3 regions of the Bacillus sp. 11B20 genome follow, and region 1 is predicted to be linked to each of the others. Evidence: riboswitches for the same ligand, from Rfam matches in the RefSeq annotation. Region 1 holds a riboswitch; each other region holds the start of a gene.
The links. Region 1 has a riboswitch for thiamine pyrophosphate ahead of tenA (thiaminase II). Riboswitches for the same ligand answer to the same signal wherever they lie in the genome.

Region 1 (5,604 bases):
CCCTTGCCGAATGCCGCCATCATCCAAAAGACGAGAATAAAAAAGAGCAGATAAGGGACAAGCCTTGTGATGAGATACTTCATATTCCATCCACCTAAAACAAGTCCAATGCCAAGAGCAAACAGCCAGATGATAAAGGTTGTTTTAGGATCAGATATCGCCATGAGGCAGCCCATCGCAAGCAGGTGAGCGAGTAATTTCATGACTGGATTCACAGTAGAAAGAAAGGAATGATTACTTTGCAATTGTCAGCACATCCTTTCTTTCTGCCACATAGCGATAATGTAAGGGAGCTTTCAGCTGATAAGCATCGACAAGTTCCTGATTTGAGAATAAATCATAAGGGGGACCATCATATACATGCTTGCCTTGATGAAAAAGAAGCACTTGATCGGCACATTCATCGACAAGCTCCATATCATGTGTAACCATCACAATGGTCGTGCCTTGGCGCTGCCGTTCTTTTAAACGCCTCATTAATTCCTTCGCTGTTTTTTCATCCTGACCGAAAGTCGGTTCATCTAACAGCAATACATCTTGATCAAAAAGGAGCATCGTGGCAACACTCAATCTTCTTTTTTGCCCTAAACTTAAGGTGAAGGGATGTGCTTTTACATGCTTCTCTAAACCGAACTCTTTCAGCAGCTGGACCGTTTTTTCTTGTACGACTGATTCTGGCCAGTTGCGCTGTCTGCCGCCAAAAGCAATTTCATCGAATACTGTGTCTTGTATAAATTGAAGCTCCGGATTTTGAAACACAAAGCCTGCTTTTTCATAGAGTAGTCGGTCAGACCATTTTTTAAGGTCTGTTTCTTTTAAGAAAATATGACCTTTTTTAGCTGGCTCTAAGCGGATCAAATGTTTGAGAAACGTACTTTTTCCGCTCCCATTTTCTCCAATAATCGCCACCCAATCTCCTGCTTTGATATCAAGCTGAAGGTTACTCATAATCCTTTTTTTCCCGTAGCTTAATTGAAGATTTTCTGTACGAATCATTGTCTCTCGTTCGATTGACGGCACTTTTTCATGCTGCGCTTTTCTTGCTTCGTAGGTTTGCATAAAGGTTTGACTCAGTGGATGAAATGGATCTTGAATAATCGTGGACCATTTCTCGGGAAATAATTTTGGCCGCCAAATTCCTGCCTCTTTCATTTCTTCCTCATATGTCACGAGCACATCTTTTGGAGCTCCATCTGCTAAAATGCTGCCTTGATCATCTAATAAAATTACCCGATCCATCCATTCGATGACTCCGTCAAGCACATGCTCTACAAAAATCATGGTTTGCTGCTGATCGGCTGCAAGCTGCTGCAGCAGTTGAAATATGTCCATTCTACCTGCCGGGTCAAGCTGTGCGGTTGGTTCATCAAAGAATAGAACATCCGGCTGTAATGCTAGTAAACAAGCAAGTGCCAATCGCTGCTTCATGCCGCCAGATAAAGTGTGAATCTCTGTATGCGGATCGACATCCAGTTGGACTTTTTGCATGAGCTGCTGAATGATGTCATCCATCTCTTCACGTGGGACGGAACGATTCTCTAAGCTAAAGGCAATTTCTTCATTGACGCGGTGCATACAAAACTGAGAGTCTGGATCTTGAAACATGACGCCTGTATGTCTTTGTAACACCACTTCGCCCTGCATGTCTGCTTCCACATGCTCTGGAATGATTCCAGCCAGAACCGAAATGAGCGTGGATTTCCCGCTTCCGCTCGGTCCTAAAATAAGCACCTTTTCCCCTTTTTGAATCGTCAGGGAGATTTGATTTAAAACAGGCTTAGGCTGTTCATAAAAACGGACAGTCAGATCATTGCACGCGAGAAATGAATTCATGCTGTTCACCTTTATTTCGTTTTTCTTTCATGATGGCATATTGATTGAGTACACCAGTTTTGGATAGTGCGTCCACCACCACTTTCGCAAGGCATCCGCCAAGTATCATTCCACTAATGATTTGAGTCACAAGCGTCATAAGTAAAACTTGAGGCGTATAATATCCGAAGCCATTTGCCACGAGACTGTACGCCATCGCTCCGATAGCGGCAAAGGCACCAGACAGCATCAGTGTCCACATGCGGTATCGTTTATACCCAAAAAGAGCGAAGGCGATTTCTGCCCCAAGCCCTTGGCATACACCAATCAGCAGAGCTGAAAGTCCGAAGTGGCTGCCTGTCAATAATTCCACAGCCGCGGCAGCTGTTTCCGCAATCAGGGCAGCCCCCGGCTTTTGAATGATATACGCAACGATTGGACTGGCAATGACCCATATTCCAAACATGATATTGCCTCCTGCTGGGCCAACAAGTGCTGTAATCGGTAAGTAAAGTGTGGACCACCCTAAATAGATCACACCGCACGCAACGGATAAAATCACGGCAAGGACGACTTCTTTCATCTTCCATGTCATGATGTATGCACCTCCAGTTGAACTGGCCACTCTTCAACAGTGAAGGCCATTTCCCAAAACTTGTACTCAAGCTGGCAGCTTAAGATAAAATGCTGTTTCATTTTTTCCTTTTCCTTCTCACTTGCTGCTTCCGCCAATTGGTCGAGCCGCTTGCAAAGTTCACCAGTGACAGAATCGGTTAATCCTCCATAAAACGTGATCCATTCATAAAACGGATGTGACGGGTCTGGCTGCACATCTGTGAGCATTCGTTTCCCTATTTCCCAATATGTCCAAGGACATGGAAGCAGGACAGCGATGATTTCACCCAGCGTACCTTCCTGTGCGACTTGCAGCATGTGATGAATATAGTGATGAGCACTCGGAGCCAAAGAAGCACCTTGGAGCTCATCATACGCTACTCCTGCCACTCGGCAAAGGTTTTGATGAGGGTGCGTTTCACTATCTAGTACAAACGCAATCTGCTGATGAAAAAACGCAATATCCTCTCTGTCTGTACATCTGCTGAGCGCTGCTGCATAAATTTTAATGAATGCTTGTAAGTATTCTGCATCCTGTTTGACATAATGAATGATCTGTTCCTTTTCCAGCTTTCCTGCTGCCAGGCCTCTAACGAACGGATGCTGATAAATGGCTTCAAATAACGGTTCTGCTTCTTTCCTTAATTGCGTAGAAAATGTCATAAAAAAAGCCTCCTCTTCTTCAGTTGAATAAATGAAAAAGCCACCCCAAATGGAGCGGCCTTCTTATCGATTCAATCATGAATAAGACAAGGTCCAGCTCCACTTCCCTCCGCTAGTACGAACTAGATCAGGTTCAAAGGGTCCAAGATTTTCTCTTGTCTCAGTCATACATGACTCCCCTAGTGGACTTTTGTCATTTAATTATCTTTACTCTACACATGTGGCGATTTGATGTCAACCGCCTTTCTTAATTCAACGTTCTGATTGTTGGCAGTTTCTCGATCCCTGCAGCATAGTAGAAATTCAACACACTGAAGAAATCGATCGGCTTTCCTGTTTTTAAATCTACAGCTAAAATATGATCACCGTAATTTGTCATATCATCAATATCTAAGCGTCTTGGTGTCGTCTTCCCAAGTGTATCAACAAAGCTACTATGGTAGTACTGCCCGCTAGCAAACGATGATTCATGATACATAAATAAAGTCTCCACATCTAAGTAGACGAGAATGGCCTCTGAGGAACTTGCGTATGGAGCAGAGTACGACACTGGTGCTGAAATACTTTTCACCTTCACACTGTCAACAGAATGAGTTCTCTGTTCATATTTTCCATCATATGAGAAGTAAAATACACGCTCCCATTTATAATCGGCGGTCTTAGATTGTTTGTTATATACTTTTGTACCATTTGCGAAAACATCCCCATTGGCATACGTAGCGACAAAGTATTGCAATGTTGATGACAGGGATTCAGCACCTGTGAAATTTGGTGGGTTTTTTGCATTCACCTGTAATGTATATGAGTCTCCAAAGTCTCCACCGCTGGTAATACCAAACGCATAATCACCCGCTGGTAAATTGCTTAACGCGAGCAGACTGCCTGCCGGTTGAATAAGATCCGTTGGGTAGGCTTGTCCTGTTTCATAATCAACAACAAACAATTGAACGAAATAATCAGGGTTTGAAGAGGTAATCCGGCTGATGAGTGCCTGAGGTGAAGATGTGCTTAAAAACCATAAATCAACTGGGTCGTCCTCTGTTAAGACAGCCGATTGATTTATGGCTAGTCCATCAATGGAGCGAACGGCAGACGTGCGCATTTTGCCATCTTTAGCAGCTTTTCGTTTGATACTGATTCCTTTCTTCTTAATCACTTTAAATGATTTTTTCACTTGCTTCTGTTGGATAGCGGTTCCTTCATCCTGCTTTAAAAACGACTCTTGCACTTGCTGAATCGCTTTTTCTGTCAGTGGTGATCGTTTCCCACTTGATTTTGGTGCTTCTTCTGCTTTTAATGCTGGTGAAAACAAACCTGTTGCGACGAGTAAAACAGACAGTAAAGCTGCAGTGATTTTGACATAAAATGCTCTCACAGGAACATCCCCTTTTCCTCATTTGGGTTTTTTACCCTGTGATAATTTTACCATTATTCCAATCATTGTTTTGGTCTTTTTTGGGACATTTTTATAACAAAAAAACCAGCCGCATGAGTAACGGCTGGTTTTTGAACGTTTTATGCAATAGTTTTGACAAACAAACGTGCTGTTTCTGCACTTGATCCTGGGTTTTGTCCAGTAATGATTTGTCCGTCAACGACAGCAAATGGCGCAAAGGTATCTCCTTTTTCAAACGCTGCCCCCTGCTCACGAAGTTTTGTTTCCAATAAAAATGGAACCTTTGATGTCAGCTGCACGGCTTCCTCTTCTTCGTTGGTGAAGCCTGTGATTTTTTTGCCTTCGATAAATGATTTGCCATTTTCGTCCTTCACATCAACGAATGCTGAAACACCATGACAAACGGCTCCGATCGCACCATTTTTATCTGAAACCGCTAAGATCGCATCCGCCACCAATTGATTAGACGCAAAGTCGATCATAGGGCCGTGTCCCCCAGCAAAGAAAATACCGTCATAATCAGCTGGATTCACATCTGTAAGCGCCTTTGTGTCTTGAAGTCGTTCATACACATCTTGATATTGCGCTGGGACACCTTCAGGAATTGAATTTTTGTCAATTGGTACAGTGCCACCTTGAATAGAGACAATTTGTACTTCTAGTTCATTTTCTTTAAAAATATGAAATGGCTCTGCTAACTCTTCTAGCCATAAGCCTGTTGGATGTCCATTCATTTCTGGGCTGCTTGTCGATACTAATAACACTTTCTTACTCATCTTGATCATCCTTTCGATTTATCCTGTGGTTATTTTATATTTTGCACAATTAAATATCAAGCAATATGACTTCGGTTCAGTTCTTTATGTTATACCCGATTTTCTAAAAAATATGGTATGACTCAAAATCTAATCAATATGTCACATTCTATTGGTAGGGAATTTCATGTAAAATTGTCATTGAGTGATATAATATGAGGAAAGATTGACAGATCTCTCGTGTCACATGAGGGGATTTTTAAAGGAGTGGAAAAAGAGATGAAAACCTATTCGATTGTGATGATCATCATCACGCTCTGTATTATATTGGCCGTCTTTTTAATGAACCTAACAGGGGTCATG
Region 2 (5,604 bases), on a different contig from region 1:
CATAAGGTTTCCTCCTGATTTTTTTCATCCATTCGTCGGATATAAAGAAGTTTGAATTTTAGAAAATATAACGAATGGCTTTCATTTCATTTAGGCAATTGTTAGAATCAATCCTTTAACGTAAGACTTATAAAATTAAACATGAATGTTAGGAGGCTTTAGCCAATGGAGCATACATCTGTTTCATCACTCGTTGTCGTTATTATTGTCGCCTTTTTCACCCCTATTTTATTGCACCGATTTAAGCTGACCATTCCGGTCGTTGTAGCTGAAATCATTATGGGGCTCATCATTGGGAAAAGCGGTCTTCAACTGGTTGTCGAACATGATGCGTGGTTAGATACATTATCCATGCTCGGTTTTATTTTTCTGATGTTTTTAAGTGGACTTGAAATAGATTTTTCTTCTTTTGAGTCAAAGAAGAAAGCACGAGAACTTCCAAATGGTTTAAAAGAACCAAATACATTTAAAGCAGCCACCATTATTTTTCTTGGGGTATTTTGTATTTCTTTTATCCTGTCCTATGCGTTTGTACTCGCAGGGTTTATCCAAAATGCCTTTTTAATGACGCTCATTATCTCTACCATCTCATTAGGCGTAGTGGTGCCAACCTTAAAAGAGGAAAAGTTGATGCAGACGAATATCGGTCAAATCATTCTGCTTGTAGCTGTCATTGCTGATTTGGTCACGATGATTTTACTTGCTGTGTTTTCCTCCATTTATGGAGATGGAACAGGGAACATGTGGCTTCTGCTCTTATTATTTGCTGCAGGCATTCTTCTTTATTTATTTGGCCGCGTATTTAAGACAAAGTCAATTTTTCAGTCGATGTCAAAAGGAACCGTGCAAATTGGGACAAGGGCAATCTTTACTCTCATTATAGTCTTAGTTGCCTTATCTGAATCACTCGGGGCTGAAAATATTCTAGGGGCGTTTTTAGCTGGCGTGCTTGTGTCCCTTCTTTCACCAAATAAAGAGCTCGTTCAGCAGCTGGACTCATTTGGCTACGGATTTTTAATCCCGATCTTTTTTGTGATGGTCGGAGTGGATCTGAATATATGGGCACTGTTTAAGGATCCAACCATCATGATCATGATTCCGCTGCTGTTTATTGCGTTGCTTATAAGTAAGCTCATCCCAATTCTTTATTTGAAAAAATGGTATGACATGAATAAGGTCATCGGCTCAGGCTTTTTATTAACTTCAACATTATCTCTCGTCATTGCAGCTGCGACGATTGGTGAGCGGCTCGGTGTCATTGATCATAAAATGTCTGGAGCGCTGATTTTAGTTGCTGTGCTAACGAGTATTTTAACACCTGTTTGGTTTAAAGCGCTCTTTAAAAAAGAACAAGCGGCGAGCCATAAGAAGCGTGTGACCTTTATTGGTGCAAATCAGCTGACCTTACCTGTCACACTTGATTTGCATCAGGATGAATATGACATTCGGATTTTGCATGTGTTTCAAGAAAATAAGGAAGCACTGCTGGCAGACTCTATCTTTGAAGTCGAATCAATTGAACAATACGACGATGAGACGCTGAGAAAGGCAGGCGTCGGCCAAGAGGATGTCCTTGTCGTCGCAACAGGCAGTGAGACAAAAAATAAGGAAATTGCTTTATTTGCAAAAGAAGAAGGAGCAAAACAAGTCATTGCAAGTGTCAACAAAGCTGAGGCAGAGCTGACATTGAAAGAAGCAGGCATTGATACGTTTTCTACTTTCCTTTCATCTAAAACGGTGCTAAGAGCTTTGATTGAAGCACCTGATGCGATTCGATTGCTAACAAATGAGGATTCTTCTTTGTATCAAATTCAAATGAACAATCATCGTTATCATAATGTCATGCTGAGAGAATTTCCTTTCACCGGTGATTTGGTATTTGTCCGCATTTTCAGAGGGGTAGACAGCTTAGTACCGCATGGAGATACGACACTTAGAAGCGGCGATCGTGTGCTTGTATCGGGCTCCCGGGAGTATGTGGCAGGACTAAGAGCCCAATTAGAATGACAATGAACGCTTGACCAATGAACAATTCCTGATTAAGATAGAGGTACAACATCATATATTTGATCCACTAGGGGAGTCCTTTAAAAGGGCTGAGATAAAAGTGTCGACTTTTAGACCCTCATTACCTGAACAGGTTCATACCTGCGTAGGGAAGTGGTGCGGTTTTTGACTATGCTTTTTACAAATTCCAAGCCACTTTCCACGCGGAAAGTGGCTTTTTTATATGGAAAAACAGGAGGAGAGGAACATGACGTTTTCAACAGAATGTAAAGAGGCTGCAGCAACATGGTGGAATGGAAGCTTTACGCATCCTTTTGTCAAAGGGATTGGGGATGGCACACTTTCACTCGATCGTTTCACCTATTACGTGATGCAGGATTCGTATTATTTAACTCATTTTGCAAAGGTGCAGGCATATGGAGCGGCGATTAGTGAGGACTTACATACGACGGGCAGAATGGCGTATCATGCCCAGGGCACGTATGAAGCAGAGCTGTCGCTGCATAGGAAATTTACAGAGCTTCTGCAAATTTCTGATGAAGCCATTGAGAACTTTAAGCCTTCCCCGACTGCTTATGCGTATACCTCTCATATGTATCGATCTGTAAAAAGCGGACGGTTTGAAGAGATTTTAGCCGCGTTATTACCGTGTTACTGGCTCTATTATGAGGTAGGTGAAAAGCTAAAACAAACAACACCTGACCATCCAATTTACCAAGAATGGATTTTGACATATGGAGGCGATTGGTTTAAGGAACTCGTTTTCGAACAGGTGAACCGCTTTGATGAACTAGCAGAAAAAGCACCAGAACATGTACGCGCCAATATGAAAGAAAATTTTGTGATTTCAAGCTATTACGAATATCATTTTTGGGAGATGGCGTATCAAAAAGAATTGTGGCAAACAGCATGCTTAGATGGGGTTGGTGCAAATGGAACTCCACGCAGTGACAAATGATTCGCTTCCTGCGGGTGAACTGATCAAACAAATAAAAGCCATTGCGTCTGAAGTGGATTTTATTCATATTCGGGAACGTTCTAAAACAGCAGGTGAGCTTGTTGATCTCGTGAAGAATCTCCTTTTAGAAGGTGTGCCGAAAGAAAAGCTCGTGATCAATGACCGAGTAGACGTGGCGCTGCTAACCAATATTCACAGGGTGCATCTTCCGGGCCATAGCTTTTCGCCGAAAGAGCTGCGAAGAAAATTCCCTCACCTTCATGCAGGGGTGTCCGTCCATTCGATAGAAGAAGCGAAAGCAGCAGAGAAAAATGGAGCAGAGTATGTCATGTTTGGGCACGTATATGACACCTCTTGTAAACCAGGACTCCAGGCAAGAGGTGTACAGCTTGTGAAAGAACTGACTTCTGCACTAACAATTCCAGTGGTGGCCATCGGCGGGATGACCCCAGAACGAGTTCCAGAATTGAAACATGCTCATGTGAAAGGAATCGCTGTCATGTCTGGGATATTTACTCATCATCAGCCGCGTATGATGGCACAAGCATTTTCTGAAAAGGTAAAGGAGAATCCTTATGAAAAAGCATTATGACGTTGCAATCATTGGTGGTGGAATCATAGGGATGTCAATCGCCTATCACCTTGCAAAAGCAGGAAAACAGGTGGTCTTATTTGAAGCGAATGAGATAGGGAAGCAAACGACAAGTGCGGCTGCCGGGATGCTCGGTGCACATGCTGAAGGAGAGGGGCATGAGGATATTTTCTTTCAGGCAGGCAGAGCAAGCCAGGCATTATACGAAAAATTAAAGGTCGATCTTTTGCATGAATCAGGCATTGATATTCGGACTTCAGCAGGCGGCATCATGAAGGTCGCCTTTACTGAAGAAGAGAAGCAGGCCCTTTGCCGGATGCAGCATTTGTCTACATTTAAGTGGCTTGACGCAAGCAGCGTAAAAAAATGCATGCCTCAAGTAACAGATCACATGCTGGGAGCAGGTTTGATTGAAGAGGATGTGCATGTTGAGCCTTATGCTGTATGCAGGGCTTTGTGGCAGGCGGCGGTCCGGTACGGAGCAGATGTGAAAGAGTGTACACCTGTGATCGAAGTGAAGCGGGACAAAGAAGTGTTAACTGTCAGAACAACGAAGGGCACATTCACATGTGATGACCTGACAGTTGCAAGTGGTGTATGGTCTGGCCGTTTTTTTGAAGAGCTCGGATTATCGCATTCTCTTTATCCAGTAAAAGGAGAATGTGTGTCTGTATGGAATAACGGTCCAGCGCTCGCACACACCATTTATCATGATCATTGTTATATCGTTCAGCGAGATAGCGGAAAGCTTGTTATCGGTGCAACGATGAAGCCAAACGAGTGGCAGGCTGTTCCAACGCTTGGCGGAGTGGAAGCTGTGATTCAAAAGGCGTCTCAGCTGATGCCTTCTATTAAAGAGATGCCGATTGAAGAGTGCTGGGCAGGCCTTCGTCCGGCGACAAACGACCGGCATCCCTATATCGGAAGACATCCAGAAGACAAGCGTATTCTTTTTGCTGCAGGGCATTACAGGAATGGCATTTTACTTGCGCCGATTACTGGAGAAATCATTCGTGACCTCATATTAGACAAACCGGTCAAAGAGGAATGGCTTCACGCATTTCGTATTGGACGAAAGGAGGCACTATTCGTATGAAGATTCAATTGAATGGCAGAATCGTTGACTTCGATCAAGAGAATGGAACGATCTATGATCTGCTATCAGCCTATCAGCTTGAAAACCGTGTGGTGATCGTTGAAAAGAACCAAGAAATTATTGATAAAGAAGCGTTTCAACAAGTAGTCATTCAACCAAATGACACGATTGAAATCGTTCATTTTGTAGGAGGAGGATGATCCAATGCTGCACATTGGCGGAAAAACATTCACATCAAGACTATTACTCGGAACAGGGAAGTACCCATCATTTGAGGTTCAAAAAGAAGCGGTGAACGTATCGGAAGCCGAAATTTTAACCTTTGCTGTCAGAAGAATGAACATATTCGAAGCATCTCAGCCGAATTTCCTGGAGCAGCTTGATTTATCAAGATATACATTGCTTCCGAATACAGCTGGTGCAAGTACAGCAGAAGAAGCAGTGCGTATTGCCCGTTTAGCAAAGGCTTCTGGGCTGTGTGACATGATCAAGGTAGAAGTCATTGGCTGTTCAAGGTCTCTTTTGCCAGATCCAGTTGAAACATTAAAAGCATCTGAAATGCTGCTCGAAGAAGGATTTATCGTGCTGCCATATACGTCTGATGATGTGGTGCTCGCAAGAAAATTAGAAGAACTCGGTGTCCATGCCATTATGCCTGGTGCTTCTCCGATTGGTTCAGGCCAAGGCTTACTAAATCCTTTGAATCTCTCATTTATTATCGAACAGGCGAAGGTGCCGGTCATTATTGATGCTGGCGTAGGTTCTCCGAAGGATGCAGCTTATGCGATGGAGCTTGGAGCTGACGCAGTATTACTAAATACCGCTGTCTCTGGTGCAAAGGATCCTGTGAAAATGGCAAAAGCAATGAAACTGGCGATTGAATCAGGAAGACTAGGCTATGAGGCAGGACGTATTCCCCTGAAAAACTATGGGACAGCGAGCAGTCCACAG
Region 3 (5,604 bases), on a different contig from region 1:
AACAGGCGCCAGCAGGCAGCAAGTGGGCGATTGGAACAGAGATGAATTTAGTCAAACGGATCATAGCGCAGCACCCAGATAAACAAATTGAATCCCTTAACCCAGATATGTGTCCATGCTTGACGATGAACCGGATTGATCTGCCTCATTTGCTATGGTCACTTGAAAGCATTGAAAAGGGTCAGCCGGTCGGGTTGATACAGGTCAATGAAGACATCACGAAAGACGCTTTGCTTGCACTCGAGAAAATGCTCGCCATTAAATAATGATTCAGCCCCTCCTATCAGAAAACAAGTTTTTATCATATCGGCTTGTAAATAGGCATAAATTTATGTTGAAACATATTGTACTTCTGACATAACCGTTACGTTCACGTTTTGCATAGGAGGGGAAAACGTTGAAAATTCATATTGTGCAAAAAGGAGACTCCCTTTGGAAAATTTCAAAGAAATACGGAGTCGACTTTCAAGAATTGAAAAAACTAAATTCTCAGCTCAGTAATCCTGATTTGATCATGCCGGGTATGAAGATTAAAATTCCATCTAGTGGTGTTCCTGTAAAAACAGATCATCACAAAGCAAAAGAAATGCCAAAAACGAAAGAACATCCGTATGTGAAAGAAAAGCCAAAAGATGTCGTGCAAGTGCAAGATACAAAACCGAAGGAAAAGCCAAATGAACCGGTACCTTATGTACCGCCAGTGCCAAAGATCGAGCAGCCAGTTTTTCCACAAGTCGATGTGAACTATTATCAGACCAATCTCTACCAGCCATTCACGCCTCCTCCCAAAAAAGATCATTATGAGAAAAAAGATCACAAGGATCATTTTCATCATGAGAATAAAGACCATAAAGATAACAAGGGTCATTCCCATCATGAAAATAAGGACCATAAAGATAACAAAGACCATTTTTACCATGAAAATAAAGGTCATCTAAAAGATGAAGTGGCAAAGGGATATGACCCGTTTATTCATATTCCGCATCAAAAAGAGGAGGGAAAAGACATGGAGCATGGCAATTACCCAAACCTTCCTAACTTCCCGCAAATGCCAAATGTGGGAGGGGCAGCGGTAGGAGGAGTGGCTGAAAATAACGAGCATCATCACCAGCACCATCATCATGAACCATATGATCCTTATTTTGGTTATGGTCATGGTCATTACATGCCGGGGATGTATCCATATCCGCAGCAAATGGTGCCGGCATCGCCAATTTTACCGGGATCAGGACTATGTTATCCTATCCATCCATATTATCACCATCATATGATGCCATATCCATACCCGGCTCATCCATATTATCCTGCGTATCAAGCGCCTGCTTACTACGGGGAAAATCATGAGCACCATGCAAACGACGGACATCACTGGCATCACCATATGCATTCAAACGCCAATGCAAATGCCAACGTAAATCAAGGCTTTTATCCAAACGTCTCAAATGCAGCATACGACAAGGAAGACTGCGGATGTGATGATGGCATGAAGCATCATCAGCCTTGGCCAGGACATTATCCGAATCCTGTTCCTTATGGCCAAATGGGTGCTTATCCTGCTCAGCCTTATATGCAGCCATATCCAGGCCAATCCGTATTTGCAAGGCCGGAGGAGGAAGAAGAGGATTAATGACAGAAGGAACGATCTCAATCGTTCCTTTCAGCGTGTAGACAAACCCTCGCATTCGGTGTCAGGTCTGCGCTCCGGTGCTCACGAATGTCAAATTCGCTCCGCTCCTGTGCTCGTCCTTCCTAGAATGCAAAGGTTTTCTATTACGCTGAAAAGAAGACAAAAGGCTAAAATCAAGAACATTTTAGCCTTTTGTCACCATACAAGAAGGAACAATCTCAATCGTTCCTTTTTTTGTTTATAACTGACAGCTTGATTTTCTTCCTAACTGTACATGCTAAAACAGAGCCTGTTTCGCGCTCATGAGATTGAATTTGTACAGGGGGTTTTTCGTTTGAGACAAAAATGGCAAAAAACAATCGCATTAGTGCTTCTTCCTATTGGGTTAACAGCATGTGGTACAAATGACAATGCAGGTGTAGATACAAGGCATAATCAATCAGGTCAGCCGGTCGGATATCATTCGAATAACCGTGCAGATGACAATAACCAAGATCATCAAGGACCAGTTTCTGAACTCATGGAAGGGATGAACGGTGGGAATACAACGAATGTTGATTATCGCACCCGTCCTCAAGCCGATGATCGAATGCCTCTTGCAGGTGGAGATGGACGCTACAGTCATGGAGATATGAACTATCATAACCAAATGTCGTTCTCAGGCTACGATAAACAAGAGAACATCCAGCGTTCAAGAAAAATTGCCAACCGCGTCAATAAAATGAATCACGTGGCAGACTCTCAAGTCATGGTGACGGATGAGAATGTGTATATTGCCATTAAATCAGATGGCCGCCTGACGTCAGAAGGCGTATCACAAGTAGAAGAAGCAGCGACTCGTTATGCAGATGGAAGAGCAGTCCAAGTCATGAAAGATGAAGGTGCATTCACACGCTTTAGAGATATGAGAAGAACGCAATTTGAAACAGGACAAACAGGCATGACCCGATAGTTTGACACAAAAAGGCTAAAGTTCATCACGAACTTTAGCCTTTTCTTAAAAATAAACCTTGATGCCTATATAAAATTCGTAAAAGAAATAACAGCCAAACCCTAATAATAAAATACCAGCAATAATGGATGTCCACTTGATCATCGTCCGATTCATCACTTTTCTTGTTAAGGATACAAGGGTGAGTAGACCAATGTCATGAAGGAGAATCCCTGCCAAAATACCGCCGGCAGCCAGCATAAATTCAGATGAATCTGTTTTTGTATAAGCATCTGCAAGTACAGCACCAAAAACAGAAACCCAGAACACAAGATTTCCAGGAGATACCGCCACGAGCAAACCGTTTCGATATGTTTTCACGAATGATTTATTGACCTTTTCTCCTGCTAAATGAATATCTTGATCCGCATTTTTAATGGAATCGTATGCGAGAATCATTAAAAATACAGCTCCGATCAGCCAGAGCGGGATTTGAACAAACGGCAAAGATAAAAACTGAGCAAATCCAGCATATAAAGCCAAGATGAGTAATAAGTCTATGGTCATACCGCCTGCTCCGACAGTTAAACCATGAAAAAATCCGTTTTTCAGTCCCTGTTTTGTCATTTCAACCGTGATTGCTCCAACAGGCAGAGCAATTGAGAATCCTACGACGATAAATGTGAGAAATGTTTGCAATCGACTAGAACTTCCTTTAAATAAATTGTATAAAAATTCTCCGTTTAGATTAATTATACATAATAGGAGAAAAGGATCAATGATTATTTCAGATTTAATTGAAATGAGAGAGATAGATGATGTATAGAAGACTGTATATCAACATGATCCATAACGCTTGTAGGGGAAAGGAACTATTTTCCTGAATCTTCTTTTCTTCATGATGTCTCTATGCTAAACTGATGTGGAATTCAATAAAAGTGACTAGGGGTGCCCGTAAATGGGCTGAGAGAGAAGTATAAGCTTCTTAACCCTTTGGACCTGATCTGGCTCGTACCAGCGTGGGGAAGTTGAAGATGATGCATGTATCATATCAATGATATGCATGTTTATTTCTGACGACGAAACCAGGTTCTTTAAATAGAGCCTGGTTTTTTGCTGGTGCTGATTCCATCCTGTCCGGTGACAAGAAGAAAAGGAGAGAACAGCAAATGAAAGAAAAGAAAAGTGTCCCATCCAACCAATCATTGTTATCCAGCTTTGACGGCAGCCATAAGGTATATGAGAAAGGATCAAGACCCGATATCTTAGTGCCAAAAAGAGAGATCACGCTCTCACATACTGTGACAGAGGCGGGCGACATAAAAAATGAACCAGTCCGTGTATACGATACAAGTGGACCGTACACCGATGAGAACGTTCATATTGATGTCACAAAGGGGTTAAAGCGTCTTAGGGCAGCATGGATTGAAGAAAGAGGAGATACAGAAAGCTATGAAGGGCGTCATGTAAAACCGGAGGATAACGGATATCGTTCAAGGGAGAAGGAGTCCATCCATTCTGTCCAAACTGATTTTCATCATAAGCCGCTCCGCGCGAAACAAGGAGCGCGCGTGACGCAAATGCATTATGCCAAAAAAGGCATCATTACGCCTGAAATGGAGTTTATCGCAATTAGAGAAGAGCTAAGCCCTGAGTTCGTTAGAGAGGAAGTGGCGAGCGGAAGAGCCGTCATTCCTTCGAATATTAACCATCCAGAAAGTGAACCAATGATTATCGGAAGAAATTTTCATGTCAAAATCAATGCGAATATTGGCAATTCAGCTGTCACGTCATCCATTGATGAAGAGGTTGAAAAAATGACATGGGCGATCAGATGGGGGGCAGATACAATGATGGATCTGTCTACTGGAAAGGATATTCATACAACGAGAGAATGGATCATTCGGAATTGCCCAGTCCCAGTAGGAACCGTTCCCATCTATCAGGCCCTTGAAAAAGTGAATGGAGTCGCAGAAGATTTGACGTGGGATGTGTACAGGGACACATTAATTGAACAAGCGGAGCAAGGTGTAGACTATTTCACGATTCATGCTGGCGTGCTGTTAAGATATATTCCGCTCACTGTCGATCGGGTGACCGGAATTGTTTCAAGAGGCGGTGCAATTATGGCAAGATGGTGTCTTGCTCATCATCAAGAGAATTTCCTCTACACTCACTTCGAAGACATTTGTGAAATTATGAAAAAATATGATATCGCCTTTTCACTTGGAGATGGACTTAGACCAGGCTCGATTGCTGATGCCAATGATGAGGCGCAGTTTGCAGAGCTGGAAACGTTAGGTGAGTTAACAGAAATTGCTTGGAAACACGATGTGCAGGTAATGATTGAAGGGCCCGGACATGTCCCAATGGATAAAATCAAAGAGAATGTGGACAAGCAAATGGACATTTGCAAGGAAGCACCATTTTATACGTTAGGGCCTCTTACAACAGATATCGCGCCGGGGTATGATCACATTACATCCGCGATCGGTGCGGCCATGATCGGCTGGTACGGTACAGCAATGCTATGCTATGTAACGCCAAAAGAGCATTTAGGTCTGCCGAACAAAGAAGATGTGAGAGAAGGCGTGATCGCCTATAAAATTGCGGCACATGCCGCTGATCTAGCAAAAGGACATCCTGCGGCTCAAAAGCGCGATGATGCTTTATCGAAAGCGAGGTTTGAATTTAGGTGGCGGGACCAATTCAACCTGTCACTTGATCCAGAAAGAGCCTTGGCGTTCCATGATGAAACATTGCCTGCCGAAGGCGCTAAAACCGCTCACTTTTGCTCGATGTGCGGACCGAAGTTTTGCAGTATGAAAATTTCTCATGATATCCGCAATCAATCTGAAGAAGTAAAAAGAGAGATGGAAAAGAAGGCGAAGGAGTTTGTCAGTCAAGGAAGTCAAATTTATCAGCCATAAAAAAAGAACCTCGCACGATGCTGTGCGGGGTTTTATCAAACCGCTGAAAAGGCTTTTCTTAAAAGGTGAAAAAATGCCTTTGCTGCATATGCCATCATGTCCACACTTGGAATGAG

Region 2: another riboswitch for thiamine pyrophosphate. It lies ahead of tenA (thiaminase II); the one in region 1 lies ahead of tenA (thiaminase II).
Region 3: another riboswitch for thiamine pyrophosphate. It lies ahead of thiC (phosphomethylpyrimidine synthase ThiC); the one in region 1 lies ahead of tenA (thiaminase II).

Annotation. Positions count from the first base shown of each region.
Region 1 covers NZ_JBLZWZ010000009.1:842,377-847,980, forward strand. Annotated here, with positions in the region: gene ACN6NB_RS18570 (energy-coupling factor transporter transmembrane component T family protein) at 1-245, opposite strand, end outside; gene ACN6NB_RS18575 (ABC transporter ATP-binding protein) at 235-1,833, opposite strand; gene ACN6NB_RS18580 (ECF transporter S component) at 1,808-2,407, opposite strand; gene tenA (thiaminase II) at 2,404-3,090, opposite strand; TPP riboswitch at 3,178-3,281, opposite strand; gene ACN6NB_RS18590 (hypothetical protein) at 3,338-4,465, opposite strand; gene ACN6NB_RS18595 (type 1 glutamine amidotransferase domain-containing protein) at 4,606-5,262, opposite strand; gene ACN6NB_RS18600 (hypothetical protein) at 5,521-5,604, shown strand, end outside.
Region 2 covers NZ_JBLZWZ010000007.1:268,323-273,926, forward strand. Annotated here, with positions in the region: gene prpE (bis(5'-nucleosyl)-tetraphosphatase PrpE) at 1-3, opposite strand, end outside; gene ACN6NB_RS05545 (monovalent cation:proton antiporter family protein) at 166-2,007, shown strand; TPP riboswitch at 2,067-2,176, shown strand; gene tenA (thiaminase II) at 2,255-2,965, shown strand; gene tenI (thiazole tautomerase TenI) at 2,940-3,557, shown strand; gene thiO (glycine oxidase ThiO) at 3,541-4,653, shown strand; gene thiS (sulfur carrier protein ThiS) at 4,650-4,853, shown strand; gene ACN6NB_RS05570 (thiazole synthase) at 4,858-5,604, shown strand, end outside.
Region 3 covers NZ_JBLZWZ010000008.1:585,899-591,502, reverse strand. Annotated here, with positions in the region: gene nadA (quinolinate synthase NadA) at 1-266, shown strand, start outside; gene safA (SafA/ExsA family spore coat assembly protein) at 398-1,627, shown strand; gene ACN6NB_RS12420 (YhcN/YlaJ family sporulation lipoprotein) at 1,962-2,579, shown strand; gene ACN6NB_RS12415 (LysE family transporter) at 2,625-3,257, opposite strand; TPP riboswitch at 3,493-3,601, shown strand; gene thiC (phosphomethylpyrimidine synthase ThiC) at 3,728-5,488, shown strand; gene ACN6NB_RS12405 (hypothetical protein) at 5,524-5,604, opposite strand, start outside.